DNA from 2 places in the Streptomyces sp. NPDC056480 genome. Region 2 is predicted to be linked to the other one. Evidence: predicted binding sites of a transcription regulator. Region 2 holds the regulator's gene; the other holds the start of a gene.

Region 1 (15,759 bases), on a different contig from region 2:
GGGTCGTACTGCGGCTCCGGCTCCCCCGCCGGCTCCCGCTCCGGGGCCCGGTCCTGCTCCTGGTCCCGCTGTTCCCGCCCCGCCGTCACCTCGGCCGCGAGGAACGCCCGCTCCGCCGCCTCGACGAGGGGGTCGCGGTTCCGGGACGGCAGCGTGTTGGAGTTGGCCTCCGCGGCCGAGCCGGGCAGGTGCAGCGTGGGCGCCGCGCCCGCCACCCGTACCGGCTCCGTCACGGTGGTCGGCAGGGCGGTGGGGAGCAGGGGCTGCGGCAGGACCACGACGGCCGCCGTGCCGCCCGGCTGCTGCTCGCGCAGCTCGACGCGGACGCCGTGGCGGGCGGCGAGCAGGGCGATGACCCGCATGCCGAGGCCCTCGCCCTCGAAGGCGGCGGGGTCGGCCTCGGCCAGGCGCGCGTTGAGCTCGGCGAGCCGGGAGGCGGTCATGCCGATGCCCGCGTCCTGCACGGAGAGCATCACCTCGCCGGACTCCAGGAGCCAGCCGGAGAGCTGGACCTCGGCGTCGGGCGGCGAGAAGGAGGTGGCGTTCTCCAGGAGTTCGGCGACGAGGTGGCTCAGGTCGTCCGCGGCGAAGCCGGCGACCTGGGCGTGCGGCGGCAGGGACTGGATGGTGACCCGCTCGTACCGCTCGATCTCGCTGACGGCGGCGCGCAGCACGTCGACCAGCGGGACGGGCCCGGCGTGGCCGTGGACGTGCTCGTGCCCGGCGAGGACGAGGAGGTTCTCGCTGTGGCGGCGCATGACGGTCGCCATGTGGTCGAGCTTGAAGAGGGTCGCGAGGCGGTCCGGGTCCTGCTCGCGCTCCTCCAGCTTCTCGATGACGCCGAGCTGTCGTTCGACGAGCCCCAGGCTCCGCAGCGAGAGGTTGACGAAGGTGTGGTGGACGGTGCTCCTGAACCGTTCGAGGTCGGCGGTGAGGAGCGCGACCTGCCCCTGGAGTTCGGCGCGCTGGGTGGCGAGCTCGGCGCCCAGGGACTCCTTGGCGGCGGCCAGGTCGGTCCGGTCGTCGGTGAGCCGCTCGGTCTGCGCCGCGAGGCCGGCGAGCTTGCCGTGCAGGGTGTTGAGGGAGCGGACGACCTGCGCGAACTCGTCGTTGCGGCCGGTGAAGCGGACCAGCTCCTCGGCGCCGGGCTCGGGGGCGGCGGCGAGCCGGGCGGCGCCGATCCGGAGGACGGCGAGCGGCCGGGTGAGGGTGCGGGCGACGTACGTGGAGATGCCGATCGCGACGAGCAGACAGCCGCCGAGGAAGGCGATGCGCAGTTCGAGGGCGGTGACGTCGTCGTCGCGGAGGGCGGCGAAGTGCTCGACCCGTTCGGCGGCGAGCCGGGACTCGACGCCGCGCATCTGCTCGATGCGGGAGGACAGCGCGGCCTCCAGACCGGCCGGGTCGGCCTCGCGCTCGGTCTCGGTCAGCCGGGGCTGGTCGGTGAGGGAGGCGAGGGAGCGCTCGGCGCTCTTGACGTCGGGACCGGTGACCGTCGTGGCGATCGCGTCGCGGGCGGCGGTGCCGGCGGCCTGGTCGAAGTCGCCGAGGGCGGCGAGTTCGCGGACCCGGGCCTGCTGGGCGGCGGCGGTGAGGGTGTCGCGGGCGCGGTCGGCCTCGGCGGCGCCCTCGGGCTCGTCGGGGACGTAGGTGCCGGTCTCGGCGTCGTAGTGGACCTCGCCGGTGGGCTCGGGCTGCGGCACGGAGAGCGCGGCGAGGAGCAGGCCGCGAGTGGCGGAGGCCTGTTCGACGGCGCGGCTGAGGGCGGCGGGGGCGCGGGTGGCCTCGGTGAGCGCGGTGTCGGAGGCGCGGGCCGGGGTCCTGTCGGCCAGTTCGTCGGCGAGGGCCTGGAGCTTGGTGATGACCTCCGAGTACGCCCGGTGGGCCTCCAGGGCCGTGCCCTTGCCGGTGAGGGCGGACCGGCGGACGGAGGGGACGCCGGCGAGGTCACGGCGGAGCTCGGCCGAGGCGGCGGGGCGGATCTCGTCGATCTGGCGGTCGACACGGGTGGAACGGGTGGAAGTGATCTGGCGCTTGCGCTTGGCCTCGCCGCTCTGGGCGTCGCGGCCGGCGGCGATGTAGGCGACGACCTCGTCGCGCTCGTCGGCGAGCGAGTGGGCCAGGGTGACGGCCTGCCGGTCGAGTTCGGCGAGGGTGACCAGGCTCTGGGTGTCGTTGAGCTCGGTGGAGGCGGCGAGGACCGCGGGCGCTCCGGCGACGAGGACCGTGATGCCGACGAGGGCGACACCGGCGACGAGACGGTTGCGGACGCGCTTGGGGCGGCCGGCGGGGGCGCTGCCGGCGAAGGTGCTGCCGTCGGGGACGCTGCCGGTGGGCGCCGCGGCGCCGTCCGGGGTCGGCACCGCACCGGGGGTCTGGCTCCGCGTGCCGTTCTTGCTCCGAGGCCGCTTCATCTGCACCGGTGCTCGCATTCTTGATTCGTCCGCCCACAAAGCAGAGGTGACGGCCGGTCACATGGAGCGCCCCCACCCCTGGTACGGCTTCCGACCATTCCAGCGCTTCTGGGAAGGGGGCGCGCATCGGCCGCTCCGCCACCCGAACGAGTGAACAACACTCCTGAGTTGGCGAACAACTTCTCCGGGCGGGCCGAGGAGGCCCCGAAGGACCCCCGGTTGGATCTTCCGCGCGGGCTTTGGCAGGATGCCCGCCCGCAGCTTCCCGGAGCCTGCGGCTCCGGCTCCCCGGGGACCTCCGCCGGGTTGGTACAGGCCATTTCCGCACTTTTGCAGGTCCGGTGAAGACGCGGACCGGGAACGCACGCCGCTCCGGGCACACTGGTCGTCATGCGCAGCGACGTCGCCACCCTCCCCGGCAGCCCCGAACGCCCCAACGAGGACTGGGTGGCCGCCGCGCTGCCCGCCTCGGGCGGCGGGGGAACCGTCGTCCTCCTCGACGGTGTCACGCCACCGGCCGGTGATGACGGTTGTGTGCACACGGTGCCGTGGTTCACCGCGCGCCTCGGCGGTTCTTTGACCGAACTGTCCGCTTCCCGCAGGGACATGTCCCTGGCCGAGATCCTGTCGCTGGCAATCCGGCGCACCGCGGACGCCCATCGGGACACCTGTGACCTTTCTCACGTCCGTACGCCCCAGGCGACCGTGGTGCTCGTCCGCTGGGACGAGACCTCGGTCGAACACCTCGTGCTCTCCGACTCCGTGCTCCTGCTGGAGTCGCCGGACGGGGCCGTACGGGCCGTGCTGGACGACCGGCTCGACCGCGTCCCCGACGAGATCCTGCGGTCCCTGGCGGCGACGGACCGGCTGCGGAACCGGGAGGGCGGCTTCTTCACGGCGGCGGCCGACCCGGCGGTCGCCGGGCGGGCGGTGACGGGGACGAGCCCGCGCGCGGACGTACGGGCCCTGGCGGCGCTCACGGACGGGGCGAGCCGCTGGGTGGAACTGTTCGGCGAGGGCGACTGGACGGACTGCTTCGGCGTGCTGCGCAAGGAGGGCACGCTCGGGCTGCTCCACCGCGTGCGCGCCCTGGAGGCGGCGGACGGGACGGCCGGCGGGACGCGCCGCTGGAAGCTGCACGACGACGCGACGGCGGTCCTGGTGGACCTGGGGGCGGGCTGAGCGGCGGCGGTACCGGCGGAGCCGGGGGCCGACCGAGCGGTGGCCGTCCCGAAGGCGGCGGGGAGCCGTGGGGCGGCCGCGGCCCGTGTGGGGCCGCTCAGCCCTCGGATCTGACGTTGAAGTGGTTCAGGAGGCGGGCGAGTTCGGAGACCTCGGCGCGGTCCCAGTCGGCGAGCTTGCGGACGTAGCGCTCGCGCCGCGCGTCCCGGACGTGCCGGAAGCGGTCCCGGCCCTCCTCGGTGAGCCGGACGAGGGAGGCGCGTCCGTCGGCGGGGTCGGGGTCGCGGGCGACGAGCCCGAGGTCTTCGAGGGCCCGGAGCTGACGGCTCATGGTCGCCTTGCCGACCCCGAAGTACCCGGCGAGTTCGGTGGCCCGCTGGGGGCCGGCGTCGTCGAGCCGTACGAACAGGCCGTAGGCGGCGGGCTCGAGTTCGGGGTGGACCTCGCGGGCCATCTCGCCGGACTGGGCACGGGCGCGGCGCAGGAAGACCGCGAGTTCGCGTTCGAGTGCGAGGAACACCGGGTCGACCCCGCCGGACGGGGCGTGGGGTTCGCCGCCGGCGGTCGGCGGGACCCCGCCTTCATTTCCCGTACCGCTTCCGTGCACGTCAGCACCCCTCACACGTTCTCCGGCGACCCGCCGACGGCTTTCCGGCCGCTGAAAGTTTCTTTCGGCCGAGGCCATCGCCGCAGCTCTTCCAGTATTTCGCAGGCGTAGACCAACGGCGGTATCCGGGACCCCTTCCATGGGCCGGGTCTACGTGCGTAGCGTCGTCCACGACACCCTTCTGACATGTCCACACCAGGACCTGCCCGACGGGCGTCCAGGACCGTCGACATCGCTCCCCCCACCGATCCTTTCGGAGGCACGCAATGCGTGTGCACAGATCCGGAACGACCCTCGCCGGCGCCGCGCTCGCGGCCCTGACCCTCCTCCTCCCCCTCGCCGCGTCCGCCGGAGCCGCCCAGGACCCGGGCGTCCGCCAGGCGCCCCCGCGCGGCTCCGCCAGCATGGGCATGGGCGTCCTCGCGCACGACGGGCGCGGCAGCGCTCCCGGCGGCGCCTCCGCCCAGGCCGTCCAGACCGAAGGCGTGGACGTCTCCAGCCACCAGGGCAACGTCGCCTGGTCCACCCTGTGGAACAGCGGCGTCAAGTGGGCCTACGTCAAGGCGACGGAGGGCACCTACTACAAGAACACCTCCTTCAACCAGCAGTACACCGGCTCGTACAACGTCGGCATGATCCGGGGCACGTACCACTTCGCGACCCCCGACACGACGACGGGCGCGGCCCAGGCCGACTACTTCGTCGACAACGGCGGCGGCTGGTCGAAGGACGGCAGGACGCTGCCGGGCGTGCTCGACATCGAGTGGAACCCGTACGGCGCGACCTGCTACGGCAAGAGCCAGGCCGGGATGGTGACCTGGATCCGCGACTTCGTGAACCGGTACAAGGCGAGGACCGGCCGGGACGCCGTCATCTACACGGCGACCAGCTGGTGGACGCAGTGCACCGGCAACTCCTCCGCCTTCGCCGCGACCAACCCGCTGTGGATCGCGCGGTACGCCGCGTCCGTGGGCGAACTCCCGGCCGGCTGGCAGTACTACACGATGTGGCAGTACACCTCGTCCGGCCCGACGGTCGGCGACCACAACCACTTCAACGGCGACCTCTCGCGGGTGCAGGCACTGGCCAACGGCTGACGTCTCCCGCGTACGGCGGCCCCCGGGCGTGCGGCACCCCGGGGGCCGCTCCGGCTTTTCCGGCCCTCCCTCTTGCCTATTGGTATGGACCAATGCGAGGCTCTACGCCGATCGCCCGGGATTCAACTTCCGTGCGGTCAGCGCGCGTTGCTCGTCCGTCCTCCCCCACGCACGAGAGAGAGCCCCCGCATGCAGTCCACCCGACGCACCGCCGCCGGTGTCGCCGCCCTGTCCGCCGCCGCAGCACTCGTCACCCTCACCCCCACCACCGCCAGCGCCCACGGAGCCGTCTTCAACCCCGTGAGCCGCGTCGCCGCCTGTTACGCGGAGGGACCCGAGACCCCCAAGTCGCAGGTGTGCAAGGACCTCGTCGCCGACTCCGGCACCCAGCCGCTCTACGACTGGAACGAGGTCAACATCGCCAACGCCGCCGGTCAGCACCAGGCCCTCATCCCGGACGGCAAGCTCTGCTCGGCGAACCGCGCGAAGTACCGGGCGCTCGACTGGGCGCGCACCGACTGGCCGGCGACGGCGGTCGCGGCGGGCAGCTTCGCCTTCAAGGTCCGGGTGACGGCCGCCCACTCCGGCACCATGACCGTCTACATCACCAAGCCGGGCTTCGACCCCACGCAGCCGCTGAAGTGGTCGGACCTGGACGCGACCCCCGTCGCCGTCTACAACACCACCCGCACGGCCACCGACGGCTACTACAACTTCACGGGCGACCTCCCCGCCCGCACCGGCCGCCACATCGTCTACAAGGTGTGGCAGCGCAACGACAGCCCCGAGGCCTTCTACAGCTGCTCGGACGTCACCTTCGGCGGTGCGGCCGCGCAGCCGGCCGCGGCGAAGGCGCAGGCCCCGAGCGAGGCGAAGATCGCGGCGGGCGCGTCCCTCTCCACCGTGAGCCACGCGGGCCACGGCGGCGACGAGCAGGCCCCGGCGCTCTCCGCCGAGACGGCCGAGACCCCCACCTCGCCGCTGCCCATGGCCCTCGCGGGCGCGGGCGCCCTCGCCGCCTTCGGCGCGGGCAGCCTGCTCCTGGGCCGCCGCCGGAACTCGTCGGCCTCCTAGGGCCCTCCGGAACCGTCCGGCTCCGGGGGCACCGTCCCGTGAGTCCTAGGAGCCGGACGCACCGAGCGGGAAGAGGGCGACCAGCCGGGGTATCGCCACCCCCTCCGGACGAGACCCCCGGGGCTCGTCGCCCTCTTCCCACTCCTCGGGGTCGGAGAGCTCGTCAGCGAGCTCCTCGGCACGCTCGTCCACGGCGTCGTCGAACTCCTCGCCGCAGTCGTCCTCCTGGCCAGTCAGCTCGTCGTACGCGTCCTGAGCGACGTAGTCCAGCCCCTCCCACTCCGGCCACTCGTCGTCGTCCCACTCGTCCCGGTGCCGGCCCACCAGGGCCCGTACGCCCGCCACGTCGGCCAGCGCGTCCGGGTCGGCGACGACCGAGTCGTACACCTTCCGTCCCTGCCCGACCAGCCAGAGGGTGAAGTAGTGGAAGCCGTCGTCCGTGCAGGCTCCGCTCTCGATCCGGTTCGCCGCCCGCCACAGCGCGCGCGTGCCCGCGACCTCGCACGCGTCGTCGAGGCGCACCTGGAACTCCACGCTCTCGGCGGCCGGGCGCCGGAGCAGCTCCGCGCGCAGCCACTCCGTCCGCTCATCCAGGTTCCCGGTACGGCGGCTCAACTCGTCGATGAGAGCCCAGAAGGCGTCTTCGTTCATGCGTACGAGCATGACACCCCCGGCTGACATCCGGGTGACGATTTACCTGCGAGTATGCGCACGCGCGGGACATGACGGAGCGGGGTGCCCCCGTGTCGGGGACACCCCGCTCCGTCTCTCCGTCGTACGGGCTTCGCGCGGGAGTTACGCCGCCGCCACTCCCACCGGCACAGCCGCCGGAGCCAGGGCGATCTCCAGGACCTGACGGACGTCCGTCACCGGGTGGACCTCCAGCCTCTCCAGGATCTCGGCCGGGACGTCGTCCAGGTCGGCCTCGTTCCGCTTGGGGATCACGACCGTGGTGATGCCCGCCCGGTGCGCGGCGAGGAGCTTCTGCTTCACGCCGCCGATCGGGAGGACCCGGCCGGTGAGGGAGACCTCGCCGGTCATGGCCACGTCCGTGCGGACCAGGCGTCCGCTCAGGAGGGAGGCCAGGGCGGTCGTCATGGTGACGCCCGCGCTCGGGCCGTCCTTGGGGACCGCGCCCGCGGGGAAGTGGATGTGCACGCCCCGGTCCTTCAGGCCCGTGACGGGCAGTTCCAGTTCCGCGCCGTGCGAGCGGAGGAAGGAGAGCGCGATCTGCGCCGACTCCTTCATCACGTCGCCCAGCTGACCGGTCAGGGTCAGTCCGGCGGCGCCGGTCTCCGGGTCGGCCAGGGACGCCTCGACGAAGAGGACGTCACCGCCCGCGCCGGTCACGGCGAGCCCGGTGGCGACACCCGGCACGGCGGTACGGCGCTCCGCCGGGTCCTGGGCCGACTCCGGCACGTGGTGCGGCCGTCCGATCAGCTCGCGCAGGTCGTCGGGACCGACCGTGAACGGCAGTTCGCGGTCGCCCAGTTCGTGCTGGGCCGCGATCTTGCGGAGCAGCCGGGAGACGGCCCGCTCCAGGGTGCGTACGCCCGCCTCGCGGGTGTACTCGCCGGCCAGCCTGCGCAGGCTCGCGTCCTCCAGGACGACCTCGCCGGGCTCCAGACCCGCGCGCTCCAGCTGCCGGGGCAGCAGGTGGTCCCGGGCGATGACGACCTTCTCGTCCTCCGTGTAGCCGTCGAGCCTGACGAGCTCCATGCGGTCGAGCAGGGCCTCCGGAATGGCTTCGAGGACGTTGGCCGTGGCCAGGAAGACGACGTCCGAGAGGTCGAGCTCGACCTCCAGGTAGTGGTCGCGGAAGGTGTGGTTCTGCGCCGGGTCGAGGACTTCGAGGAGGGCCGCCGCGGGGTCGCCGCGGAAGTCGGAGCCGACCTTGTCGATCTCGTCGAGCAGGACCACCGGGTTCATGGACCCGGCCTCCTTGATCGCCCGCACGATCCGGCCGGGCAGGGCGCCGACGTACGTCCTGCGGTGGCCGCGGATCTCCGCCTCGTCCCGGACGCCGCCGAGGGCGACCCGGACGAACTCGCGTCCCATCGCGTGCGCGACGGACTCGCCGAGCGAGGTCTTGCCGACGCCGGGCGGGCCGACGAGGGCGAGTACGGCTCCGCCGCGGCGGCCGCCGACCACGCCGAGGCCGCGCTCGGCACGGCGCTTGCGCACCGCGAGGTACTCGGTGATCCGCTCCTTCACGTCGTCGAGACCGGCGTGCTCGGCGTCGAGGACGGCGCGGGCACCGCGGATGTCGTACCGGTCCTCGGTCCGCTCGTTCCAGGGGAGTTCGAGGACGGTGTCCAGCCAGGTGCGGATCCAGGAGCCCTCGGGGGACTGGTCGCTGGACCGCTCCAGCTTCTCGACCTCCTTGAGGGCGGCCTCGCGGACCTTCTCGGGCAGGTCGGCGGCCTCCACGCGGGCGCGGTAGTCGTCGGACTCGTCGCCCTCGGCCTCGCCGTTGAGGTCACGGAGCTCCTTGCGGACGGCTTCGAGCTGGCGGCGGAGGAGGAACTCGCGCTGCTGCTTGTCGACGCCCTCCTGGACGTCCTTGGCGATGGTCTCGGCGACGTCCTGCTCGGCGAGGTGCTCGCGGAGCTGGGCGGTGGCGAGCCTGAGGCGGGCGACCGGGTCGGCGGTCTCCAGGAGCGCGACCTTCTGCTCGACGGTGAGGAAGGGCGAGTACCCGGAGTTGTCGGCGAGGGCGCCGACGCCGTCGATCTGCTGGACGCGGTCGACGACCTGCCAGGCACCGCGCTTCTTGAGCCAGCTGGTGGCGAGCGCCTTGTACTCCTTGATCAGGTCGGTGACCTGACCGGGCAGCGGCTCGGGCAGGGTCTCCTCGACGGTGCTGCCCTCGACCCACAGGGCCGCGCCGGGTCCGGTCGTGCCGGCGCCGATGCGCACGCGGCCGAGACCGCGGATCAGGGCGCCGGGGTCGCCGTCGGACAGTCGCCCGACCTGCTCGACGGTGCCCAGGACGCCGGTGCCGGCGTAGGTCCCGTCGACGCGGGGCACGAGCAGCACCCGCGGCTTGCCCGCACCGGGCCGCGCGGCGGCCTGGGCGGCCTCCACGGCGGCGCGCACGTCGTTGTCGGACAGGTCGAGCGGCACCACCATGCCGGGCAGCACGACCTCGTCGTCAAGCGGCAGTACGGGCAGAGTGAGCGGCACGGACGGCTTGGAGTCGGAAGCCATGATCTCCCCTTCGGCAGTCAAGTTGAGCTATGCCGACTCAATGCATGTGAGCCCATGAATGTTCCCGGACGCCTGTTCGCCCTGAGCGATCACCCTCGCACCGGCCACTTCCGGCCGATGTAATGACTGCATGGATATTGCAGCGCTTACATCGGCGTGGGTGGCGGGCTGGACCGTCTCCCGGGGGACCCCGGCCGCCGTCCACGAGCCCTGGGGCCACCGGATCGAGGTGGGGCTGCCCCGGCACGTCGTACGGCACGTGCTGCCCGCCCCCGACGCCGCCACGGTCGGCGCGCTCTGCGCCCGGCTGACCACCCCGTACAGCTGGCTCAAGATCATGGCGGGGCCCGAGGACGCGCAGGCGTGGATCACGGAGGGCTGGACGGTCCCCGACGACCCCGGCTTCATGATGGTCAAGCCGCTGGACCCCGGCGCCAGGCCGGCCCCGCCCGAGGGATACGCACGGACCACCGAGGTCAAGGACGGTGTCATCCGGGTCCGCGTCCTGGCGCCCGACGGCACCCTCGCCGCCCGCGGCCAGATCGCCCCGACCGGTTCCACGGCCGTCGCCGACCAGATCGAGACCGACCCCGCGCACCGGCGGCGCGGGCTCGGCGCCAACGTCATGCGCACCCTGGAGGCGGCCGCCGCCCAGGCCGGCGCCGAGACCGGGGTGCTCGCCGCGACCACGGACGGCCTCGCGCTGTACGACTCCCTCGACTGGCGCTACCGGGGGCCGCTCACGGGCATCGTCCGGGACGGCGGCGCGACGCGGACCGGCTGACGGCCGGGCCCTGGATCGGAGGGCCTGGGGCAGGGGCCGGGGTCGGGGCAGGGATCCGCGGCCCCGGGCCGGGATCCGAGGCAGGGATCCGGGGGCCGGCCGGGACCGAACCTGGCCGTCCGGCTGCGCGCGGTGCCCGCCACCCGGCATGCTCGGTCCATGGTGAGAGGCGTACGGGGAACGTGGTGCGGGACCCTGCTCCTGGTGGGGGCCCTGACCGGCGTTACGAGCGGATGCGGGCCGGAGACGCCGCCCGCGCCGGGCGGTCCGCCGTCGGGGACGAGCGGACCGGCCGAGCCGGGCGCCACGTCGACGGCCACGGCCCCGGGGACGACGGCGGTGCCGGGAGCCACGACGACCCCGGCAGCCACGACGGCGCCGGGCGCCACCACGGCTCCCGGCACCCGCACGGCGGACCCCCACCCCGCCGAGGTCCTCGTCGAGGTCGTCGTCAACGGCGGCCTCGCCGGTGTCCGCAACAAGCTCGTCGTCCACTACGACGGCTCCTGGACCAGCCGCTCCGGCACCGAGGAGCCCCGCACCGGCCGGCAGACCCCCGCCGAGGCCGCCGAGCTCCGCGCCGCCCTGGCGGACCCCGCGTACGCCCGGGTCCCGGAACGGCCGACGGGCGACCCGGTCTTCGACGGCTTCCAGTACTACGTGACGTACCGCCACCGCCTCGTCGTCTCGGGCGACGGCGAGCGCCCGGCCGCGCTCCAGCGGGTCTTCGCCGCCCTCCCGGAGGGCGGCCCGCCGACGAACCCCTGAGCCAGCCCGCGGAAGACCGCCTGGGCCGACCCGCCGCGCCCCCGCGTCGGGAACCGCACCCGCGCCGGCGCCCGCGCCCGTACCCGCGCCGAGAACCGAACCGGGGCACGCGCGCGATAGAGAAGGCGTGAGACTGTTGCGCCCCGCAGGGGGAGGCCCCTCCGGGGGCGACGAGGACGACGACTCGGCGCTGCTGCGCGCGGTCGCCCGGGGGGACTCCGAGGCGCTCGCCGTGCTGTACGACCGGCACGCAGGCTGGCTGCACGCCCGCCTCGCCCGGCGCTGCACGGACGAGGAGACCGTACGGGAGGTCCTCCAGGACACCTTCGTCACGGTCTGGCGCTCGGCCGGCGGCCACCGGGGCCGGGGCGAGGCCGGCGGCTGGATCTGGGTGATCGCGGCCCGGCGTCTGGTGGACGCGCAGCGGGCCCGGGCCCGCGCGGAACGCGTCGCGGAACGGGCGGCCGAGCACGCCGCCGTGCCCGCGGAGCCGTCCGTCGCCGCGTCCTCCGCCGAGGACCGGGTGCTCGCCGGACTGGAGTACGGAGAGGTGGGCGCGGCCCTCGACCGGATCTCGCCCGAACTCGCCGAGGTCCTGCGGGCGACCGTCGTCGACGGCCTGACGACCCGCGAGACCGCCCGGCTCCTCGGCATACCCGAGGGCACCGTCAAGACCCGCGCCCTGCGCGCCCGCCGCGAACTGCGCGCCGCGCTCGGAGCGGCCCACCCCGGTGGCCCGCACGCCTTGGGAGGCACCGCATGACGACCCGACGCCCCCCTGCGGACGGCCCGGGGAGCCCCGGTCTCCCCTGGCACGTCACCGACGCCCTCGCGCGCCGGTACGCCGACGGGTCCGCCGCCGAGACCGACGCCTGGTCGCTGGAGAAGCACGTCGAGTCCTGCGCGGGCTGCGCGGGCCGCGTCTCGGCCGCCGTACGGGCCGGAACGGCCGGCCCGGTCCTCGCGAGCGTCCGCGCCGAGCTGCTGGCATCCCTCGGCCCCGGCCGGGCTCCGTCGAGTGCCCGGGCCGTACGCCCGGGGTCCCCCGGCCGCGGGACCGCACCCGCCGCGCCCCTCGGCCGCCGTTTCGCGGCCGCCGCCTTCCTCGGGCGCTTCCTCGGGCGCCGGCCCGAACACGCCGACGCTCCCGGGCGCCGACCCGGATCCGTCGCCTCTCCCGGCACCCGGCCCGCCTCCGTCGCGCCCACCCCGCGCACCCCCACCCCCCTCGGCCGGTGGGCCCGGCTCTGGTGGGCCGTCGGGCCCGCCCTCCGCGGGTCCTGGGTGGTGGCCGTCCTGCTGGTCGTCGGCGGGGCCTTCGGGCTCGCCTACGGAGCCGGGGTCCAGGGGGCCCGTGGTCTGCTGCTCGCCCTCTCGCCCGTCCTGCCGCTCGCCGGTGTGGCCGTCTCGTACGGACGGCACGCCGACCCGCTGTACGAGATCACCGCCGCCACCCCTTCCGGCGGACTGCGGCTGCTGCTCACCCGTACCGCCGCCGTCCTCGCCGTCTGCGTACCGCTGCTGACCGCGGGCGGCGCGCTGCTCCCGCCGGTGACCGGCTTCCCGGGAGCCGCCGCCTGGCTGCTTCCCGGCCTGGCGCTGACCCTGGCCACGCTCGCGCTCGGCTCGTTCGTGGGCTGCCGGCCGGCGGCCGCGACGCTCGGCGGCGGATGGCTGCTCGCCGTCACGGGCCCGCTGCTCGGCCCCACGGACACGGCCGCCTCGGCCACCGCACTCGCCCCGTACTTCTCCGGCCCCGCCGCCCAAGGGGGGTGGGCCGCCGCCGCGCTGGCCTGCGCCGCCCTGCTCGCGCTGCGGCGCCGTTCCTTCGACCACCTGGAGTCCCGGTGAACGCCTCGACCGCCGTCGCGGTGAGCGGACTGACCGTCCGCCACCGCCGTACCGTCGCCCTCGACCGGCTCGACCTGTCCCTCGGTCCCGGCGTCCACGGCCTGCTCGGCCCGAACGGCGCCGGAAAGACCTCTCTCATCCGGGTCCTCGCGACCGTCGCCGCCCCCTCCTCCGGCCGGGTGGAGCTGCTCGGCGGGGACGCGACCAGCCATCGTGAACGCACCGGCATCCGGCGCCGGCTCGGCTATCTGCCGCAGGACTTCGGCTACTACCCGGCCTTCACCGTGCGGGAGTTCGTGGCCTACGTCGCCTGGCTCAAGGAGGTGCCGGCCGAGCGCGTCCCGGCGGCCGTGGAGCAGGCGGTGGCACGGGTCGGGCTCGGCGACCGGATCGACGCGCGGATGAAGACGCTGTCGGGCGGCATGGTCAGGCGCGCCGGAATCGCCCAGGCCATCGTGAACGAACCGGAGCTGCTGCTGCTCGACGAGCCGACCGCGGGCCTCGATCCGGAGCAGCGCGTCGATTTCCGCGCGCTCCTGAGGGAGTTGGGGACGGAGGCGACGGTGGTGGTCTCCACGCACCTGGTGGAGGACGTGGCGGCGGCCTGCACCCAGGTCGCCCTCATCGAGTCGGGCCGCCTCGCCTTCCAGGGCTCGACGGCCGAACTCACCGCGCTCGGCGGCGAGTCCGCCGACGGGAACGACTCCACGACGCATGCCGTCGAGCGCGGCTACACGGCCGCCCTGCGCGCCCACCGGGCCCCCGCGGACGCCGCGAAGGGAGCACTCCGGTGACCGCCACCCTCACCCCTCCCCCGCCGCGTACCACCGGACGGACCACCCGCGCGCCGAGGCCCGTCCTCATCGAGCTGCGCCGTGGGCTCGGCCCCTGGACCGGCGTCGCCGTCCTCCTCACGGTGCTCGTGACGATGTACGGCAAGGCGCCGGGCTGGCAGGGACGTTGGGCCGATGCCACGAACCTGCTGCACGTGGCCGCCGGGCTGCTCGCCGGACCGCTCGCGCTCGCGGCGGGCTGCTGGCAGGGCGGCCGGGACCGGCGGCGCGGAACGCTGGACCTCTGGGAGTCCGTGCCCCGCTCCCCGCTCCGCCGCCTGTTCGTCGCGGTCGCACCGTCCGCGCTCTGGCCGGCCGCGGGCGTGCTCCTCGCCGACGCGGTCTGCCTCCTCGCGACCTGGCCGTACGCCTCCGGCGGCCGCCCCTTCCTCGAACTCCTCGCCGCCGACGCGGTCGCCGTCGCCTCCCTGGGCGCGCTCGGCCATGCGGCCGGACGTACGGTCCGCTGGCGGCTGACGGCCCCGCTCCTGGGCATCGTCGGCTATGTGGCACTGGGCATCGGCGCGTACAGCCACCGAACCGTCCGCTGGCTGGACCCCGCCGCCGAGCACCAGTTCCTCTGGGACCGGCCGGTGTGGTGGTTCGGTCCGGTGTCGATGGCGTGGACGGCCGGGCTCGCGCTCACCGCCCTCCTGGCGTACGGGCTCCGCCGGGCGCGGCTGCGGGCGCTCGCCCTGGTCCCGCTGGCCGTGGCGGTCGCCGCCGCCGCGCTGATCCTGCGCCTGCCGATGGACGAGGGCCCGTGGCGTCCGGACCCGGCCCTGGCGCGCCCGCTCTGCGACGACGGCACGCCGCAGATCTGCCTCACGGCCGTGGACGAACGCCTGCTGCCCGAGGTGTCGGCGGCGCTCGCCCCGCTCAACACCCGCCTCAAGGGGCTGCCCGGCGCCCCGGTCCGCTGGGTCGGCGGCCCGTTCGGGGCCCCGCGCCCCGGAGACGTCGAACTGCCCAACGTGGCGGCGGACGCGGTGCGCGGCCGGCTCCCGCGCAAGGATCTGTATCTGAACTCGGCGGTCTCCTGGCTGTTCTCGGACACGTGCCGGCCGGGTGACAACACCGGTCCGAACGCGGAGCGGGCGAGCATCATCAACCTCGCCGTCATCGAGTGGCTGGCGCCGACGCCCGAGGGCTACGGACCCGATCCGACCGCCGCCCAGCCGTACATCGACCGGCTCCACGCCAAGTCCCCGGCCGCCCAGCGCGATTACCTGGCCCGCTATCTGGCGGCGAACACCTGCCACCCCGACGAGGTGCCGGTGCCATGAGGCCTGCCGCCCTGCTCTATCTGCGCTCCCGCGCCCTGCCCGGCGCCCTGGCCGCCCTCGCCGGAACGGCGGTGGCCGCCGCCTGGGCGGCCTGGTGGCTGGAGTCGCTGCCCGGCTTCGACCACACGGCCCGGCTGCCGGTCGTCGTCCTCGGCCCGCTGCTCGCGGCCGCCGCGATCGGCACCAGCCTCCACACACCGAGCGACGAGCTGGACCGTACGGCGGTACGCGCGTGGTGGCCCCGCCGTCTCGCCCATGTGCTCGCCCCGGCCGCCCTCGCCGTCACGCTGCTCGCCCTGGCGGTGCCGGGGCACGCGGAGGAGTTCGGCGCGCTCGCCGCCGTACGCAACACCCTGGGGCTCGTGGGCCTGACGGCGGCCGCCGCCGCTGTCGTCGGCGGCCGGCTGAGCTGGCTGCCGTCGGCCTTCTTCGTGGGTACGGTCTATCTCGCGGCCCCGGCCGCCCCGGGCGGAGGGGCGCAGTGGTGGGCCTGGGTGATGCAGCCGGGCGCCCAGGCGGGGGCGTGGACGGTGGCGGTCGCCACGCTCGTGGCCGGCACGGGCCTGTACGCGTGGCGGGGCGCGCGGCGGGTGACGGGCGAGTCCTGATCCCGAGGACCGCGCGGCAGGCGACGGGCGAGTCCTGATCCCGAG
Region 2 (15,759 bases):
TGCCGTCGCTCTCGGCCTCCGCGAAGCCGCGCAGGGCGGCGTGCAGGGTCTGGGACGAAGTCACGTTGATGGCCGGGTAGGCGAACTTGCCTGCCTTCGCCCGGTCGAGCATCTCGTTGTAGACCTCGGGGGTTGCGATGGGCATTCGTCCGCTCCTTGTGATGTGCGGGGTGTGTGCGTTGCTGTCCCTGACCTGGGGGCGACGTCATCGTCGACGCCCATCCTTCCAGACTCTTCTCCGGGCTCCCACGGGCCCGGCACGACAAGGGGCGGGGTGTTTCACGTGAAACACCCCGCCCCTTGATAAAAGCGCAGGTCAGGACAGCAATCACGGATGCCCGGGACCTAAGTCACGACTTCGCGGCGGTTACGCCAGGTCGAGATCGGCCAGCTGGTAGCCCGTGAGGTACGCCAGACCCGCCCCGGCGATGGCCTCGGCGGCGCCCCGGTCGACGATCGTCGCCACGGCGACGACCTCGCCGCCGGCCTCGCGGACCGCCTCCACGGCGGTCAGCGGCGAGCCGCCGGTGGTCGAGGTGTCCTCGACGACCAGGCAGCGACGGCCCTTGACGTCCGCGCCCTCGATACGGCGCTGCATGCCGTGGGCCTTCTGCGCCTTCCGGACGACGAAGGCGTCGAGGCGCTGCCCGCGCGCGGCGGAGGCGTGCAGCATCGAGGTCGCGACCGGGTCGGCGCCCAGGGTCAGACCGCCGACGCAGTCGAAGTCCAGGTCGGCCGTCAGGTCGAGCATGACCTGACCCACCAGCGGCGCGGCCTCGCCGTCCAGCGTGATCCGGCGCAGGTCGATGTAGTAGTCGGCTTCCAGACCCGAGGAGAGGGTCACCTTGCCGTGCACCACGGCCTTGTCCTTGATCTGCTGGAGCAGCTCAGCGCGTACGTCAGTCATGCCCCGAGCTTAGAGGGCACTGCTCAGAGGCGGCGCCAGCGCCAGGTGCTCTCGACCTCCAGGGGATCGATCGGGGTGACCAGGCGGGGATGGGTGTTGAGTCCGTTCGGCGGGCCGGACTGCGGCTCGACGCAGACGGCCTCCTCGGGCTCGTCGTAGATCACGACCCACTCGGCGCGGCTGGTGACCCTCAGCTCCAGTTCCTCCGGCCAGGTGAGGGTGACATCGACGCCCTCGGGCATGCCGAAGCAGTCGTCCCAGGGGCCGGGGATGCGGTCGATCCGGCGCCCGGTCGGAAGGTGGTCGTCACCCCGCTCCTCCTGCCAGGCCGGGGTGAAGTCGAGCCGCACGTCCTGGCCGCCCTTGCCGAGGTTCCGCAGGAACCAGGGGTGCCAGCCGGCCTGGGCCGGGAAGGAGTCGTCGTAGGTCTCGACGCCGAAGCGGAGGGTGAGGGCGTCCTCGGCCAGCTCGAAGACCTGGGTGACCCTGCCCCTGTACGGCCACGGGTCGCCGAGCTCGCAGGTGAAGACGGCCTCGGTCGCGGAGACCCGCGCGGTCTTCCAGGCGAGGTCGCGGACGGTGCCGTGGATGGCGTGCGGGGGTGCGTTGACCGGCAGCTGGTGGCTGGTGGCCCCGTTGCGGAAGCGGCCGTTCTCGGTCCGGCCGCACCAGGGCACCATCGGGAAGGTCCCGAACCGCTCGCCCTGGCGCAGCACCTCGGTGCCGCCGATCCGCAGGCTCTCGATCCGGCAGCCGTTCTCGGGGCTGATGGTCAACTCGGCGTCGCCCGCCGTCAGGTGCGTCTGCATGCTCACGCCCCGACCCTAATCGTGTCAGCGGCGTGGGCGCAGTGCCCGGCCACCGTGTCAGCGGCGTCGGCGCACGGCCCGGCCACCGTGTCAGCGGCGTCGGCGCAGTGCCCGGCCGACGACCACGGCGGAGGCGAGCGCGAGGGCCGCGGCCGGGGCGATCCAGCGCAGGGTGGCACCGGCGCTCGACGCCTCGGGCGCGGGCACGGGGGCGTACCGGCCGCGCGGCGGCGCGTGGTCGACCTCCTCGGCGCTCCGGCCGATCATCGTCCGGCGGGCGTGAGCGGCCTCGGCGGCGGGCTGCGGGGCGGGGAACTCGATGGGCGCGTCACCGAAGCCCTCGTCCAGGAGGGGGTCGAGAGAGGGCGGCGGCACCGGTGCGTCGAAGACGGCACTCCGGCGCGGCTCCTCGACACCGTCGTCGACGCCGTCGTCGTCGGAGTCGGGCTCGACGACCTCATCGGCAGCGGCGGCCGCTTCTTCGGGAGCCGCCTCCGCGTCCGGCTGCTCCGCCAGCGCGGCCAGCCCCTCCACGAACTTGTCGAGCATCCGCGCGCCGGCCGTCGACCGGGCCTCGTCAGTCGCCTCGGCGAGCCGGCCGGCCGCCGTCAGGGCGCCGGTGAAGCTCAGGCTGGTGCCCTCGGCCACCGGAGTGAGGACGACGGTGAGCGACAGCTCCGCCGTGCCCTTGCCCCGGGCCTCGGTCCCATGGCCCTCGTAGGTGATGGCGCCGTCCCGCTCGACGACCTTCAGGGCGCCCCGGTAGGTGATGGTGTTGCCGCCGACCCGCACCTTGAGCCGGCCCGTCAGGGGGCCCGCGTCCGCGTCGGCGTCGCGCTGGAGACCGGGGACACAGCGCACCACCCGGGCCGGGTCCGTGAGCGTCGCACGCAGAACCTCGGCCGGGACCGGGACGAACACCTCATGCTCCATGGAAGCCGAGCCTACTCAGACGGGGGCGCGGCGTCGCCCGTTCGGCACGGAACCGGTTCCTTCAGCCTCCGTACCGCGGGTGCACCAGCGTCGACGGGGGCGGTTCGGCGCCCCGGCCGCGCTCGGCGCGGCGCGCCGCGGCCTCCAGGGTGTGCTCGCCGAGCGAGCGCAGCCGGGGCGCGTCGGGGGCGAGGCCCAGGGCGGGCGGACGGCTGCCCGGTACGGCCAGGAGGAAGCCCCAGTCGCCGGGGCCCCGCCCCGTGCCGTCGGCGCTGTCGGCGCGGTCGGGTCCCGCGGCGAAGCCGGGGGTGCGGCCGCTCGCGCTGTAGGGGCGGGTCGCGAAGCCGGCCGCGCGGAGGGTGGCGTCCACGGTCCAGTAGGTGCGGGGCCGGTCGGTGACGGACCCGGCGTGCACGGCGAACCGTCCGGAGGGGGTCAGGACCTGGGCCGCGAGTCCGTAGAACTCCTGCGCGTACAGCTTGGCGCTGGGGGTGATTCCGGGGTCGGGCAGGTCGGAGATCACCACGTCGTACCGTTCCTGCAGATGGCCGGTGGCACCCCGCAGCCAGTGGAAGGCGTCCGCGTAGACCACCCGGACGCGCGGGTCCCGGAACGCCTGCGCGTTGAGCGTGGCGAGGGCCGGGTCCGTCCGGGCGAGGCGGACGACGCCCGGGTCGAGTTCGACGACGGTGACGGAGCGGACCCCGGGGTAGCGCAGGGCCTCGCGGGCGGCCATCCCGTCCCCGCCGCCCACGATCAGCACGCGGGCGTGCGGGCCGTTCATCGCGGGGTGGACGAGGGCCTCGTGGTAGCGGTACTCGTCCTGGCCCGCCACCCGGAGGCGGCCGTCGAGAAACAGGTCGGGCGGGCCTTCGCGGCCCCCGGTCACGACGATCTCCTGGAGCTCGGTGTGGACGGCGACCCGCACCCGCTCCCCGTACACCGCACGGCGCGCGGCCTGTTCGAAGTCGTCGACGAGCACGGTCGCCGTGGCGAGGACGGCGAGGACCGACACGTTCACCGCGACGAGCAGGGCCCGGGAGCGGGCGGTCAGGTCGCGGCGGAACACCCAGAGGACGAGGCCGCCGCCCGCCACGGCGTTGACCGCGCCGGTGACGAGGGCGCCGGTGAGCTGGCCGAGCCAGGGCAGCAGCAGAAAGGGGAAGGCGAGGCCGCCGACCAGGGCGCCGACGTAGTCGGCGGCGAAGAGGTCGGCGACGGTCCCGGCGGCGTCGTCCTGCTCCCCGAGCGAGGCCTTCCGCCCGGACCGGCCCGGCCGGTCGCCCCGCTGTATGAGCGACATCAGGAGCGGGATCTCCGCGCCGATGAGCACCCCGATGGCGAGCGAGAACGCCACGAGGACGTACCGCGACTCCCCGAACCAGGCGAAGGCCGCGTACAGCACCATCGCCGAGGTGCCGCCGACGAGCGCGAGCCCGGCCTCGACCAGGCCGAAGCCGACGGCGGCGCGGCAGCGCAGCGCCTTGGCGAGGAGCGAGCCGACCCCCATGGCGAAGACCATGACGGAGAGCACGACGGAGGCCTGGGTGACCGAGTCGCCGATCAAGTAGGAGGCGAGCGCGACCAGTTCGAGTTCGTAGACCAGGCCGCAGGCGGCGCAGACGAAGACCACCGCGAGGACCGGGAACCGCACCGTCTCGCGCGGCGGCTCGGGCCGCCGCACGGGCGCACGCCGCACCCTCTTGGGTGGCATGGTCACGGTCGGCTCGATCATGACCGTAACGCTACGTCACGACCTGGGCGCCCCTTGTCACCCACACGAGTGGATCTGGAGCGCCGGGAGGGCGTATCAGAGCGTTGCAGGCATACGTACGCCGATACGGGTCCTGGTCACCACCAACTGCCCTTCCTGCGGGTAGGCGTGCCAGGTGCGCCAGCGCACCTGGCCCTCGTGGCGCTGCGCCAGCATCGCCGTGAAGGCGTGCGGGGAGCCGGGAAAGGTCCCCGCGAGTCCGTTGGGATGGTCGGCGACGAGCGCCAGCAGCTCCTGCGCCCGGCCCGCGAAGGAGCCGTGCGAGAGCGTCTCGACGCGGGCGGCGAATTCGTACTCCCATTCGCCGAAGCGCTTGGAGACGCCGAGCGGCAGCGGGGTGCTGCTGCCCGGCATGCAGGCGACGGTCTCCGAACAGCTGCGGCCCTCCTCTTCCAGGAGCACCTGGTGCGAGGCGCCGAGCAGCCTCAACTGCAGCTTGGCGCCGGAGAGTTCGAGGTCGAGCACGGCGAGGGCGGGCAACGGCTCGCGCCCGAGGGCCCAGGCCAGATCGGCCGCGCGGGTATCGGTGTAGGAGGTTTTCAGGGTGGTGAGCATGGGTCGGCTCCGCAAACACGGTTTGACGGGTGGGCCGGGGGCGCCCCGGAGAAGGGTTCAACGGCAGTGGGAATCGCCGGCTCGGGTCCACACACGGTCCGAGGGCTGTCTCTGTCAGGAGCGAGAGAACCACGGACGCCGGACGACTCGCAGCGTTTTTACCCAACTTGCTGTGTTTTCCAACCCCTTCGGGGACCCCACAGTTCACTTGTTCAATCAGAACTGATCGACATGTCTGTTCTGATTGCCCACGTCACGTGCCACGTGCCTGCGGAGCCGTCAGCCACTCGGGTGGTCAGCTGCCGCCACCGCCGCAGCCGCCACCGCCGCCACCGCAGCTGGACGACCCGCCGCAGGAGGAGCTGGAGCCGCCACTGCAGCTGCTACCGCCACCGCCGTCCGCCCACGTGACGCTGCCGCTGCCCGACCCCGAGCGCCGCCGCCGCCGCGGCGCGCTGCGGAACGCGCCGCGGAACATGCTGACGAGCCACAGGAAGACCGCGATGCCCAGGATGACGAAGAAGAGTTCCATCAGTACTACCCCCGTTCTCTTGTGCGAGGGAGATTCCCTCAGGCGCACCCCGTCAAAGCGCACTTGAGGAAGTCCAGAGCTTCGCCGCAGGATGGCCGTCATGACACGACCGCCGCTCAACCGCCGCCTCGCCGAGTTCGGGACGACGATCTTCGCCGAGATGTCCGCGCTCGCCGCCAGGACCGGGGCCATCAACCTCGGTCAGGGCTTCCCCGACACCGACGGCCCCGAGGAGATCCGGGAGGCGGCGGTCCGCGCGCTGCGGGACGGCCGCGGCAACCAGTACCCGCCCGGCCCCGGCGTCCCCGAGCTGCGCGCGGCCATCGCCGACCACCAGCGGGACCGGTACGGCCTCGACTACGACCCCGACACGGAGGTGCTCGTCACCGCGGGCGCCACCGAGGCGATCGCCGCGGCTCTGCTCGCCCTCGTCGAGCCGGGCGACGAGGTCATCGCCCTGGAGCCGTACTACGACTCGTACGCCGCCTGTGTCGCGATGGCCGGAGGAACCCGGGTCCCCGTCACCCTCCGGCCCCACGACGGGTCCTACGTCCTCAACCTCGACGAACTGCGGGCCGCCGTCACCGACCGCACCCGGCTGATCCTCCTCAACACCCCGCACAACCCCACCGGCACCGTCCTCACCCGGGCGGAGCTGACCGCCGTCGCCGAGCTCGCCGTCGAGCGGGACCTGCTCGTCGTCACCGACGAGGTGTACGAGCACCTGGTCTTCGACGGCGCCGAGCACCTGCCGATCGCGAGCCTGCCGGGGATGCGGGAGCGCACGGTCACCATCGGCTCGGCCGGCAAGACGTTCTCGTTCACCGGCTGGAAGGTCGGCTGGATCACCGCGAGCCCGGAGCTGACCTCCGCGGTCCGCTCGGCGAAGCAGTTCCTCACCTATGTGTCCTCCGGCCCGTTCCAGTACGCGATCGCCGAGGCCCTGCGCCTTCCGGCCGCGTACTTCGACACCCTCCGCGCGGAGCTCTCCGCCAAGCGGGACCTGCTGAGCGAGGGCCTCGCGCAGGCGGGCTTCGCGGTCTACAAGCCCGCCGGCACCTACTTCGTCACCACCGACATCCGCCCCCTCGGCGCCGAGGACGGCTTCGCCTTCTGCCGCTCGCTGCCCGAGCGCGCCGGGGTCGTCGCCATCCCGAACGCCGTCTTCTACGACCACCGCGAGGCCGGCGCGCCCTTCGTCCGCTTCGCCTTCTGCAAGAAGACCGAGGTCCTGGAGGAGGCCGTCTCCCGGCTCAAGCGCCTGGCCTGACGTCCGGCGCACCACCCCGGACGACGGGAGCCCGGCCCCTCGGAAGGGGCCGGGCTCTCGTCGTGGTGCGGGGAGGCTCAGGCCTCTTCGTCGCCGGCGGCCTTGTCCTCGGGGGACTCCAGGCCGAACTGCTCGACGACCCACTTGTCGAACTCGATGGAGGCGCGGACCCAGCTGACCGTGGAGGACACGAAGTGCTCCAGGGCGACGCCGGTGCCGATCAGCATCTGGGCCTCACCGATGAGGCGGAGGGTGGCGGAGCCGTCCTCGTCCTCGTGCAGGTGGGTGTAGACCTTCGGCCACAGGGTGCGGCGGTTCCAGTCGTCGATCGCGTCGAGGATCTTGGCGCGGTCGTCGGCCGAGTGCGGGCGGTCGTAGAACGTCCGCACCGAGAAGACCTGCTGCTCGTCCTCGCCGCGGAACATGAAGTACGTGCGGAATTCCTCCCACGGCGCGGCGAGGTCACCCTCGTCGTCGATGACGTACTTCAGCTCCATCTGCTCGAGGAGCTGCTTGACGAGGTCCTGGTCGGGGACGACGGGGCCCGCCGGTCCTGCGGCCTGAGGCTGGGGCTGGCCCCCGAAATTCGGAATCGAGGACGGGTCGATGCTCACCGTGTATTTCCCTTCGTACGGATGTCGCCATCCTCCCCCATGCCGGGCGGTCTGTGGCAAGCCCTGCCTCCCGCGATCCGCTGCGGGCTGACAAGATCTGGTGCGCCCGGGGGAATCACCGCCGCGAAATGCGTGAACTGGAGAAACGAGGGGCCGTACGCCTCCGAGTGGGTCACGTACGAGGACGGGGTCACCGCCCTCGTACGGGCCGCGAAGCCCTTCACCGGCCCCGGCCCGCCCCGGGGCCGGGGCGGGCCGGGGCGGGCCGTCCAGGGCCGCTCAGGGCCGTTCAGCGCCCCGCCGGCCCCACGATCAGGCCGTCCTCGAACCGGTCCACGCGGACCGTGTCGCCGTCCTGGACCTCGCCCGCGAGGATCTCCTTGGCGAGCCGGTCGCCGATCGCCGTCTGGATGAGGCGGCGCAGCGGCCGGGCGCCGTACGCCGGGTCGTTGCCCTCCTCGGCGAGCCACTCCAGGGCCTCCGGGGTGACGTCCAGGGTGAGCCGCCGCTCGGCGAGCCGCTTGGCGAGCCGGTCGATCTGGAGCCGCGCGATCCGGCCCAGCTCGGCCCGGTCCAGGGCGGAGAAGACCACCAGGTCGTCGAGCCGGTTGAGGAACTCCGGCTTGAAACTGGCCCTGACGACATCCAGGACCTGCTGCTTCTTCACGTCCGCGGGGGTCAGCGGATCGACCAGGTACTGGCTGCCCAGGTTCGACGTGAGGATCAGGATGGTGTTGCGGAAGTCCACCGTCCGCCCCTGCCCGTCGGTCAGCCGTCCGTCGTCCAGGACCTGGAGCAGGACGTCGAAGACCTCCGGGTGCGCCTTCTCCACCTCGTCGAGCAGGACCACGCTGTACGGGCGACGGCGGACCGCCTCCGTGAGCTGGCCGCCCTCCTCGTACCCGACGTAGCCGGGAGGCGCGCCGACCAGCCGGGCGACGCTGTGCTTCTCGCCGTACTCCGACATGTCGATGCGGATCATGGCCCGCTCGTCGTCGAAGAGGAAGTCCGCGAGCGCCTTCGCCAGCTCCGTCTTGCCGACGCCCGTGGGGCCGAGGAAGAGGAAGGAGCCGGTGGGGCGGTCGGGGTCGGCGATGCCCGCGCGGGTGCGGCGCACGGCGTCGGAGACGGCCTGGACGGCCTCGGACTGGCCGATCAGCCGCCGGCCGAGCTCGTCCTCCATGCGCAGCAGCTTCTGCGTCTCGCCCTCCAGGAGGCGGCCGGCGGGGATGCCGGTCCAGGCGCCGACGACGTCCGCGATGTCGTCGGGGCCGACCTCCTCCTTGACCATGGTGTCCTTCGAGGATTCCTGCTGGGCCTCGGCCTCGCTGGCCTCCTCCAGCTCCCGCTCCAGGGCCGGGATCTCCCCGTAGAGCAGCTTGGACGCGGTGTCGAAGTCGCCGTCGCGCTGGGCGCGCTCGGCGCGGCCGCGGGTCTCGTCGAGGCTCTCCTTCAGCTCGCCGACCCGGTTGAGGGACTGCTTCTCCTTCTCCCAGCGGGCGGTCAGGCCGCGCAGCTCCTCCTCGCGGTCGGCGAGGTCGCGCCGCAGCTTCTCCAGGCGCTGCCTGCTCGCCGGGTCCGTCTCGTTCTTGAGGGCCAGCTCCTCCATGCGGAGCCGGTCCACGGAGCGCTGGAGCTCGTCGATCTCGACGGGCGAGGAGTCGATCTCCATCCGGAGCCGCGAGGCGGCCTCGTCGACGAGGTCGATGGCCTTGTCGGGGAGGAAGCGGGAGGTGATGTACCGGTCGGAGAGGGTCGCGGCGGCCACCAGGGCGGAGTCGTTGATCTGCACCTTGTGGTGGGCCTCGTACCGGCCCTTGAGTCCGCGGAGGATCGCGATGGTGTCCTCGACCGTGGGCTCGGCGACCAGGACCTGCTGGAAGCGGCGCTCCAGGGCGGGGTCCTTCTCGATCCGCTCGCGGTACTCGTCGAGGGTCGTCGCGCCGACCATGCGGAGCTCGCCGCGGGCCAGCATGGGCTTGAGCATGTTGCCCGCGTCCATGGAGGAGTCGCCGCCCGCGCCCGCGCCGACGACCGTGTGCAGCTCGTCGATGAAGGTGATGATCTGGCCGTCGCTCGCCTTGATCTCGGAGAGCACGGTCTTCAGCCGCTCCTCGAACTCGCCGCGGTACTTGGCGCCGGCGACCATCGCGCCGAGGTCGAGCGAGACCAGCCGCTTGTTCTTCAGCGACTCGGGTACGTCGCCCTTCACGATCCGCTGGGCGAGGCCCTCGACGACGGCGGTCTTGCCGACGCCGGGCTCACCGATGAGGACCGGGTTGTTCTTGGTGCGGCGGGACAGCACCTGCACGACGCGGCGGATCTCGTGGTCGCGGCCGATGACCGGGTCCAGCTTGCCCTCGCGCGCCGCGGCGGTGAAGTCCGTGCCGAACTTCTCCAGCGCCTTGTACTGCCCCTCCGGGTCGGGTGTGGTCACCCGGCGTCCTCCCCTGCTCTTCTCGAACGCGTCGAGCAGCTTCGAAGCGCTCGCGCCCTGCGCGTCGAGGATCTCACCGGCCCGGCCGCCCTTGGCCGCGATCGCGATGAGGAGGTGCTCGGTGGACAGGTAGTCGTCGCCGAGCTCCTTGGCCTGCCGGTCGGCGTCGGCGATGACCGCGAGGAACTCGCGGCTGGGCTGCGGGGGCGCGACCGTGGACCCGGTGACGCTCGGCAGGGCGGCGAGCAGCCGCTCCGCGCCGGCGCGCACGACCGCCTGGTCGGCTTCGACGGCGGCGAGCAGGTCGGTGATGTTCTCGTTGTCCTGACCGGTGAGCAGCGCGAGCAGAAGGTGCGCGGGGGTCAGGTCGGCGTGTCCCTCGGACACGGCGCGGCTGCTGGCCGCGTTGATCGCGTCCCGGCTCCGGTTGGTCAGTTCGGCGTCCACGTGCGGTGCTCCTCCTGGGTTGCTTCGGGTCCTCTCCCTTTATGACTCATCCAGGGTACACAAAGTTGAGTCGATTGCGCTCAAGGTGTCGGAGGGAGCTCTGCCCCGGGTAGTTTCCGTGCATGGCGACCGACCCGAGGAACCCCTCCGACTCGTACCTCAGCTTCTGGCGCGAGTACCACATGTGCACCCTGACCACCCCGCGCCCGGACGGCACTCCGCACGTCGTGGCGGTGGGCGTCACCTACGACCCCGAGGGCGGCTACGCCCGGGTCATCACCAACAAGCACAGCCGGAAGGTCGCCAACGTCCTGGCGGCGGGCGCGGACGGCGCACGGGTCGCGGTCTGCCAGGTCGACAAGGGCCGCTGGGCCACCCTGGAGGGCGTCGCGCACATCCGTACGGAGGCGGAGGTCGTCGCGGACGCGGTGGGGCGCTACGCGGAGCGCTACGGGCGCACGCCGGCCGAGAACCCGGACCGGGTGGTCATCGAGATCGCCCTGACGCGGGCGATGGGACGCGCCTGAGAGAAACGGGCCCGCACGGGGACGTCCGGGCCCGTACGGCGACGCCCCGGCCCCGTGAAGGGGCGTCCGGGCAGCACAGCGGCGCCATCGCGTTTCAGGTCCGCGATGGCGCCGCTGTGTGGGGGAAGTGCCGGAGCGATCTACAACGACGGGGGAATCGCTCAGGCACTGCGGGGGGTGGCGGTGATGGTCTCGGGCTCGATCAGCTGGTGGTCCCGCTGGTCGAGGTTGACGAAGATCATGCCGTACCGGATGGCACAGCGGATGGGCTGTGGGGCGCCGCGGGGACGGCGGAGGCAGCGGTAGGCGCGGACGTCCTCGTCCTGCTCCCGTGCCACCACGATCGGCTCTCCGAAGAGGGTGATCTTCAACGCGTCGCCACGGTGGGGGATTGCCGTGGCGAGGTCGACGAAGTGCCACCCGGACCGGTAGGCCGAAGCCATCTCCCGGCGGAACCTGGGGTCGTCCGGCGGCACGGTCACGCCCCCGCACCCCTGGAAGCGATCTCCCACGACGGCTCGTAGGGAGCGGCCCGTACGACGTCCCGGGGCGAGCTCTCCCACGAGGGTTCGCCGGGTCCCGCCACCACGTCGTGTGCCGGGTTGCTCTCCCACGAGGGCTCGTCCGGCCCTGCCACGGAATGCGCCGGGGTGCTCTCCCACGAGGGCTCGCCGACGGCGAGTGCGCCGAGAGCAGCCGCCGCAACGGCTATGGCGCTAAGTGCACGAACCATCCTGGTCATGGCCGATCTCCACCTCTTTTGATCACTACCTCCCCCCCGCGAGTAAGACGATGGCTCACTCCCGACCCTTTCCACCAGCCAACCCGGGCATCATGTTCCTGTAATTCATGACCCTGAGGGGGGTGCAAATGAGGCGAGAATGCGACGAGTCCGGTCATAAGCACAGTCACGGTGAACTATGCGACGTGGGCAAGGAGCTCTATGCGAGTGCGCTCCGCACCGGCCGCATAGCCCGCACGGACGCCGAAGCCGCCCCCTGCCTGAGGGAACTGTCCCTCCTGCACCCGGACCCGGACGACAGCCAGTGCCTGCGTCCCGTTCCGCCGTCGATCGCACTCAACCAGCTCGTGCACCCCATCGAGCAGGAGATACAGGTCCGACGACAGCACGCGATAGCCCTCGCGGACGCTTTCGAGCCGTTCATGGCGATCCACACCCAGGATCCGTCCGGCGCCCAGGCCATCACGGTCCTCGAAGGCCTCAGCGTCATCAACGCCGCCCTCGACCGCGCCATCAACGAGTGCACCGAGGAACTCCTCACCATCCAGCCCGGCAGCGGCCGCCGCCCCGAGACCCTCGAAGCCGCCCTGCGGCGCATGGAGCCGCTGCTCGACCGCGGTGTCCGGATGCGCACGCTCTACCAGCACACGGCCCGGCACCATCCCGCCACGCTGGCCTACGTCGAACGCGTCGCGCCGTACGGGCTCGAACTGCGCACCCTCGAAGAGATCGTCGACCGGCTGATCATCGTCGACCGCAAGGTCGCCTTCGTGCCCGCGCGCAGCGACCGCCAGGTCGCCCTCGAACTCCGCCACGAGGGCCTCGTCCAGTACCTCGTCGGCGTCTTCGACCAGTTCTGGCTGCACGGTGTGCCGTGGGAGGACGAGATCCCGTACAGCCCCTCCGTGGACGGCATAGGCGGTGTCCAGCGCTCCATCGCCAAACTCCTCGTCGAGGGCCACGTCGACGAGGCCATCGCCCGCCGCCTCGGCATGAACGTGCGCACCTGCCGCGCCCACATCGCCAAACTCGCCGCCGCCCTCGGCAGCGGCAGCCGGGCCCAGCTGGGCTACCTGATCGCCCAGTCGGGCATCCTCGAGGGAGACAACTGACCACCCAGACACCTGACCAGCGTCGAACGGGACAACTCACCACCGTGTACGTACAGATCGACCTCGACGGGCCCGCCGGAACCCTCCGCGTCTCCGGGCACGACCTGCCCACCGTGGAGCTCGTACGGGCCCCCGGGGCCCGCCCGGACACCCATACGCCGATCGGCACCCGCAAGCCCGCCCTGCTCGCGCTGACGGTGGGCGGGGAACCCGCCGTCATCAGGCCGGCCCGCGCCCGGCTGCTGCGCCGCTCCTACCGGGTGGACGTCCGCGTCGACGGCGTCCGCTACCGGCTCGTCCCCTGCTCGCACGTGGACAGCCGGCTCACCCGGAACGGGAAGGCGCTCGGCACCCTCGAGTCCGCCGGGGACGGCAGGGTCGACTCCGACTGGGACCCGGCCGCCGCCCTCACCCCGCTCGACCACGCCGTCGGCACCGCCCTCGCCGCCGCGTTCGGCACGGGCGCCGCGCCCTGGTGGGAGACGCTCGGCGACATCGTGGCGGAGCTCATCCCGTAACCCGGGAACGGCGAAGCCCCCTCCGCGACGCGCGGAGGGGGCTTCGCCGTATCGGAACTACTCGCCGGTGCGCTTCGGGCGCCAGACCACCAGCGCGCTCGCCTGCTGCACGTCCTGGTACGGCACCAGATCGCGCCGGTACGAGGCGTGCACCTGGGCCTCACGCTGCCGCATCGCCGCCGCCGCGCCGTCGACGGCCGCCGACAGCTCCGCGATCCGGCTCTGCAGCGCCGCGACCTGGTTCTCCAGCTCGATGATGCGCTTGATCCCGGCCAGATTGATGCCCTCGTCCTGCGACAGCTGCTGCACCTGACGGAGCAGCTCGATGTCACGGGCCGAGTAGCGCCGGCCACGGCCCGCCGTACGGTCCGGGGAGACCAGACCGAGACGGTCGTACTGACGGAGGGTCTGCGGGTGCAGACCGGAGAGCTGGGCCGCCACCGAGATGACGTACACCGGCGACTCGTCGGTCAGTTCGTACGGATTGCGTCGGCGCCCGTCCACCGGGTCACGCTCCCTTCGCGGCCTGGAACAGCTCCGCCCGGGGGTCCTCGGAGGCGGTCGCCTCGCGATAGGTCTCCAGAGCGTCACGTGCCTTGTCGTCCAGCTCCTTCGGCACCGCGACCTCGACCGTCACGAGCAGGTCGCCGCGCGTGCCGTCCTTGCGGACCGCGCCCTTGCCCCGGGCGCGCATGGTCCGGCCGTTCGGAGTGCCCGCGGGCAGCTTGAGGGTGACCGCGGGGCCGCCGAGGGTCGGCACCTTGATCTCGCCGCCGAGCGCCGCCTCCGTGAAGGAGACCGGCACGGTGACGGTGAGGTTGTCGTCCTTGCGGCCGAAGACCGGGTGGGTGTCGACGTGCACCACGACGTACAGGTCGCCGTTCTGCCCGCCGCGCTCCCCCGGTGCTCCCTTGCCGCGCAGCCGGATCTTCTGGTTGTCCGAGACACCCGCCGGGATGCGGACCTGCATGGTGCGGGAGGACTTGGCCCGGCCGCTGCCCTTGCAGACCTCGCAGGGGTTCTCGGCGATGAGGCCGCGGCCCTTGCAGTCCACACAGGGGTCGGTGAGCGAGAAGCCGCCGCCGCTGCCGCGCGAGACCTGTCCGGTGCCGACGCAGGTCGGGCACACCCGGGGGGTGCCGTTCTTGTCGCCGGTGCCCGAACACGCCGTGCACGGCTGCTGGCTGGACATCCGCAGCGGTACGGTCGCGCCCTCGATGGCCTCGGTGAAGCTGAGCGTCACCTCGGACTCGATGTCCTGGCCGCGCCGCGGCTGGGTGCGGGTGCCCGCACCGGCGCCGCGGTTGAACAGGCCGCCGAAGACGTCCCCGATGCCGCCACCGCCGCCACCGAAGCCGCCGCCCGCGCCGCCCTGGGTGCCTCCGAAGAGGTCACCCAGGTCGAAGTTGAACGAGCCGCCGCCGGGGCCTCCGGGTGACCGGAAGCCGCCGTTCCCGAAGAGGGCGCGGGCCTCGTCGTACTCCTTGCGCTTCTTGGGGTCGCCGAGGATGTCGTTCGCCTCGGAGATCTCCTTGAAGCGCTCCTCGGCCTTGGCGTCGTTCTTGTTGGCGTCCGGGTGGTTCTCGCGGGCGAGCTTCCGGTACGCCTTCTTGATCTCGGCCTCGGTGGCGTCCTTGGGGACGCCGAGAACCTTGTAGTAGTCCTTCTCGACGAAGTCCTTCGTGCTCATCGACGTCCCTCCTTCCGGACTGCTCCGGGGTCTGTCACCGCTGTGCTGTCGGTCGCGCTACCCCTCTTCGGGGGCACCGCTCTCCTCGTCCGTGGACGACTTCGCGTCGTCCTTGGCCGGTGCCGCGCCCGGCTGGGGCTCGGCGACGGCCACGCGGGCGGGCCGGATGGTCCGCTCGCCGATCCGGTACCCCGGCTGCAGGATCGCCACGCACGTCGTCTCGGTGACGTCCGGCGCGTACGAGTGCATCAGGGCCTCGTGGATCGTCGGGTCGAAGGGCTCGCCCTCCTTGCCGAACTGCTGCAGACCCATCTTGGCGACGACGGTCTCCATCGATTCGGCCACCGACTTGAACCCGCCCACGAGCTCGCCGTGGTCCCGGGCCCGGCCGACGTCGTCGAGCACCGGGAGCAGGTCGCTCAGGAGGCTCGCGACGGCGATCTCCTTGACCGTGACCCGGTCCCGCTCCACGCGGCGGCGGTAGTTCTGGTACTCGGCCTGGAGCCGCTGGAGGTCCGCGGTGCGCTCCTCGAGCGCCTTGCGGGCCTGGTCCAGCTGCGCCAGCAGAGCTACGTCAGTAGCGTCCCCGGCCGGGGCCGCCCCCTCCGCCTTGTCGGCGGAGGCGGCGGCAGCGGCGGTCTCGGGCTCCTCGGGCGTGCCGTCGGCGGGGACTTCGGGCTTCTCCTCGAAGCCCGGGGTCTCCTCCGACATCAGGCAGCGCCGCCCTTCGGCTTGTCCTCGTCCACGATCTCGGCGTCGACGACGTCGTCGTCGGCCTGGGCCTGCTGGCCGGCGCCGGCGTCGCCGCCCGCGGCCTGCGCGCCCTGGGCGTCGGCGTAGAGCGCCTGGCCGAGCTTCTGGGAGACGGCCGCGACCTTCTCGGTGGCGGTGC

What was found. Region 2 encodes HspR, which represses chaperone genes until heat shock. Its sites were predicted from a motif close to TTGAGNNNNNNNNNCTCAA; they were not measured.
Region 1: a site for HspR is predicted at 9,607-9,625, ahead of lon (endopeptidase La). Genes of this name have one in related genera too.

What each region holds. Positions count from the first base shown of each region.
Region 1 is NZ_JBHTSA010000010.1:9,410-25,168, reverse strand. It holds gene ACFQ79_RS07465 (nitrate- and nitrite sensing domain-containing protein) at 1-2,432, opposite strand, end outside; gene ACFQ79_RS07460 (hypothetical protein) at 2,805-3,596, shown strand; gene ACFQ79_RS07455 (MarR family winged helix-turn-helix transcriptional regulator) at 3,694-4,203, opposite strand; gene ACFQ79_RS07450 (lysozyme) at 4,470-5,300, shown strand; gene ACFQ79_RS07445 (lytic polysaccharide monooxygenase) at 5,490-6,374, shown strand; gene ACFQ79_RS07440 (DUF4240 domain-containing protein) at 6,420-7,025, opposite strand; gene lon (endopeptidase La) at 7,170-9,584, opposite strand; gene ACFQ79_RS07430 (GNAT family N-acetyltransferase) at 9,715-10,368, shown strand; gene ACFQ79_RS07425 (hypothetical protein) at 10,528-11,136, shown strand; gene ACFQ79_RS07420 (RNA polymerase sigma factor) at 11,264-11,899, shown strand; gene ACFQ79_RS07415 (zf-HC2 domain-containing protein) at 11,896-12,987, shown strand; gene ACFQ79_RS07410 (ABC transporter ATP-binding protein) at 12,984-13,781, shown strand; gene ACFQ79_RS07405 (hypothetical protein) at 13,778-15,106, shown strand; gene ACFQ79_RS07400 (hypothetical protein) at 15,103-15,714, shown strand.
Region 2 is NZ_JBHTSA010000108.1:4,770-20,528, reverse strand. It holds gene fbaA (class II fructose-bisphosphate aldolase) at 1-145, opposite strand, end outside; gene pyrE (orotate phosphoribosyltransferase) at 368-907, opposite strand; gene ACFQ79_RS32515 (aldose 1-epimerase) at 931-1,716, opposite strand; gene ACFQ79_RS32510 (SRPBCC family protein) at 1,807-2,649, opposite strand; gene ACFQ79_RS32505 (polyamine aminopropyltransferase) at 2,711-4,384, opposite strand; gene ACFQ79_RS32500 (DUF2617 family protein) at 4,460-4,978, opposite strand; gene ACFQ79_RS32495 (hypothetical protein) at 5,274-5,510, opposite strand; gene ACFQ79_RS32490 (pyridoxal phosphate-dependent aminotransferase) at 5,611-6,780, shown strand; gene ACFQ79_RS32485 (YbjN domain-containing protein) at 6,858-7,394, opposite strand; gene clpB (ATP-dependent chaperone ClpB) at 7,684-10,278, opposite strand; gene ACFQ79_RS32475 (pyridoxamine 5'-phosphate oxidase family protein) at 10,401-10,805, shown strand; gene ACFQ79_RS32470 (hypothetical protein) at 10,967-11,287, opposite strand; gene ACFQ79_RS32465 (helix-turn-helix transcriptional regulator) at 11,655-12,659, shown strand; gene ACFQ79_RS32460 (hypothetical protein) at 12,704-13,177, shown strand; gene ACFQ79_RS32455 (heat shock protein transcriptional repressor HspR) at 13,235-13,681, opposite strand; gene dnaJ (molecular chaperone DnaJ) at 13,686-14,867, opposite strand; gene grpE (nucleotide exchange factor GrpE) at 14,925-15,578, opposite strand; gene dnaK (molecular chaperone DnaK) at 15,578-15,759, opposite strand, start outside.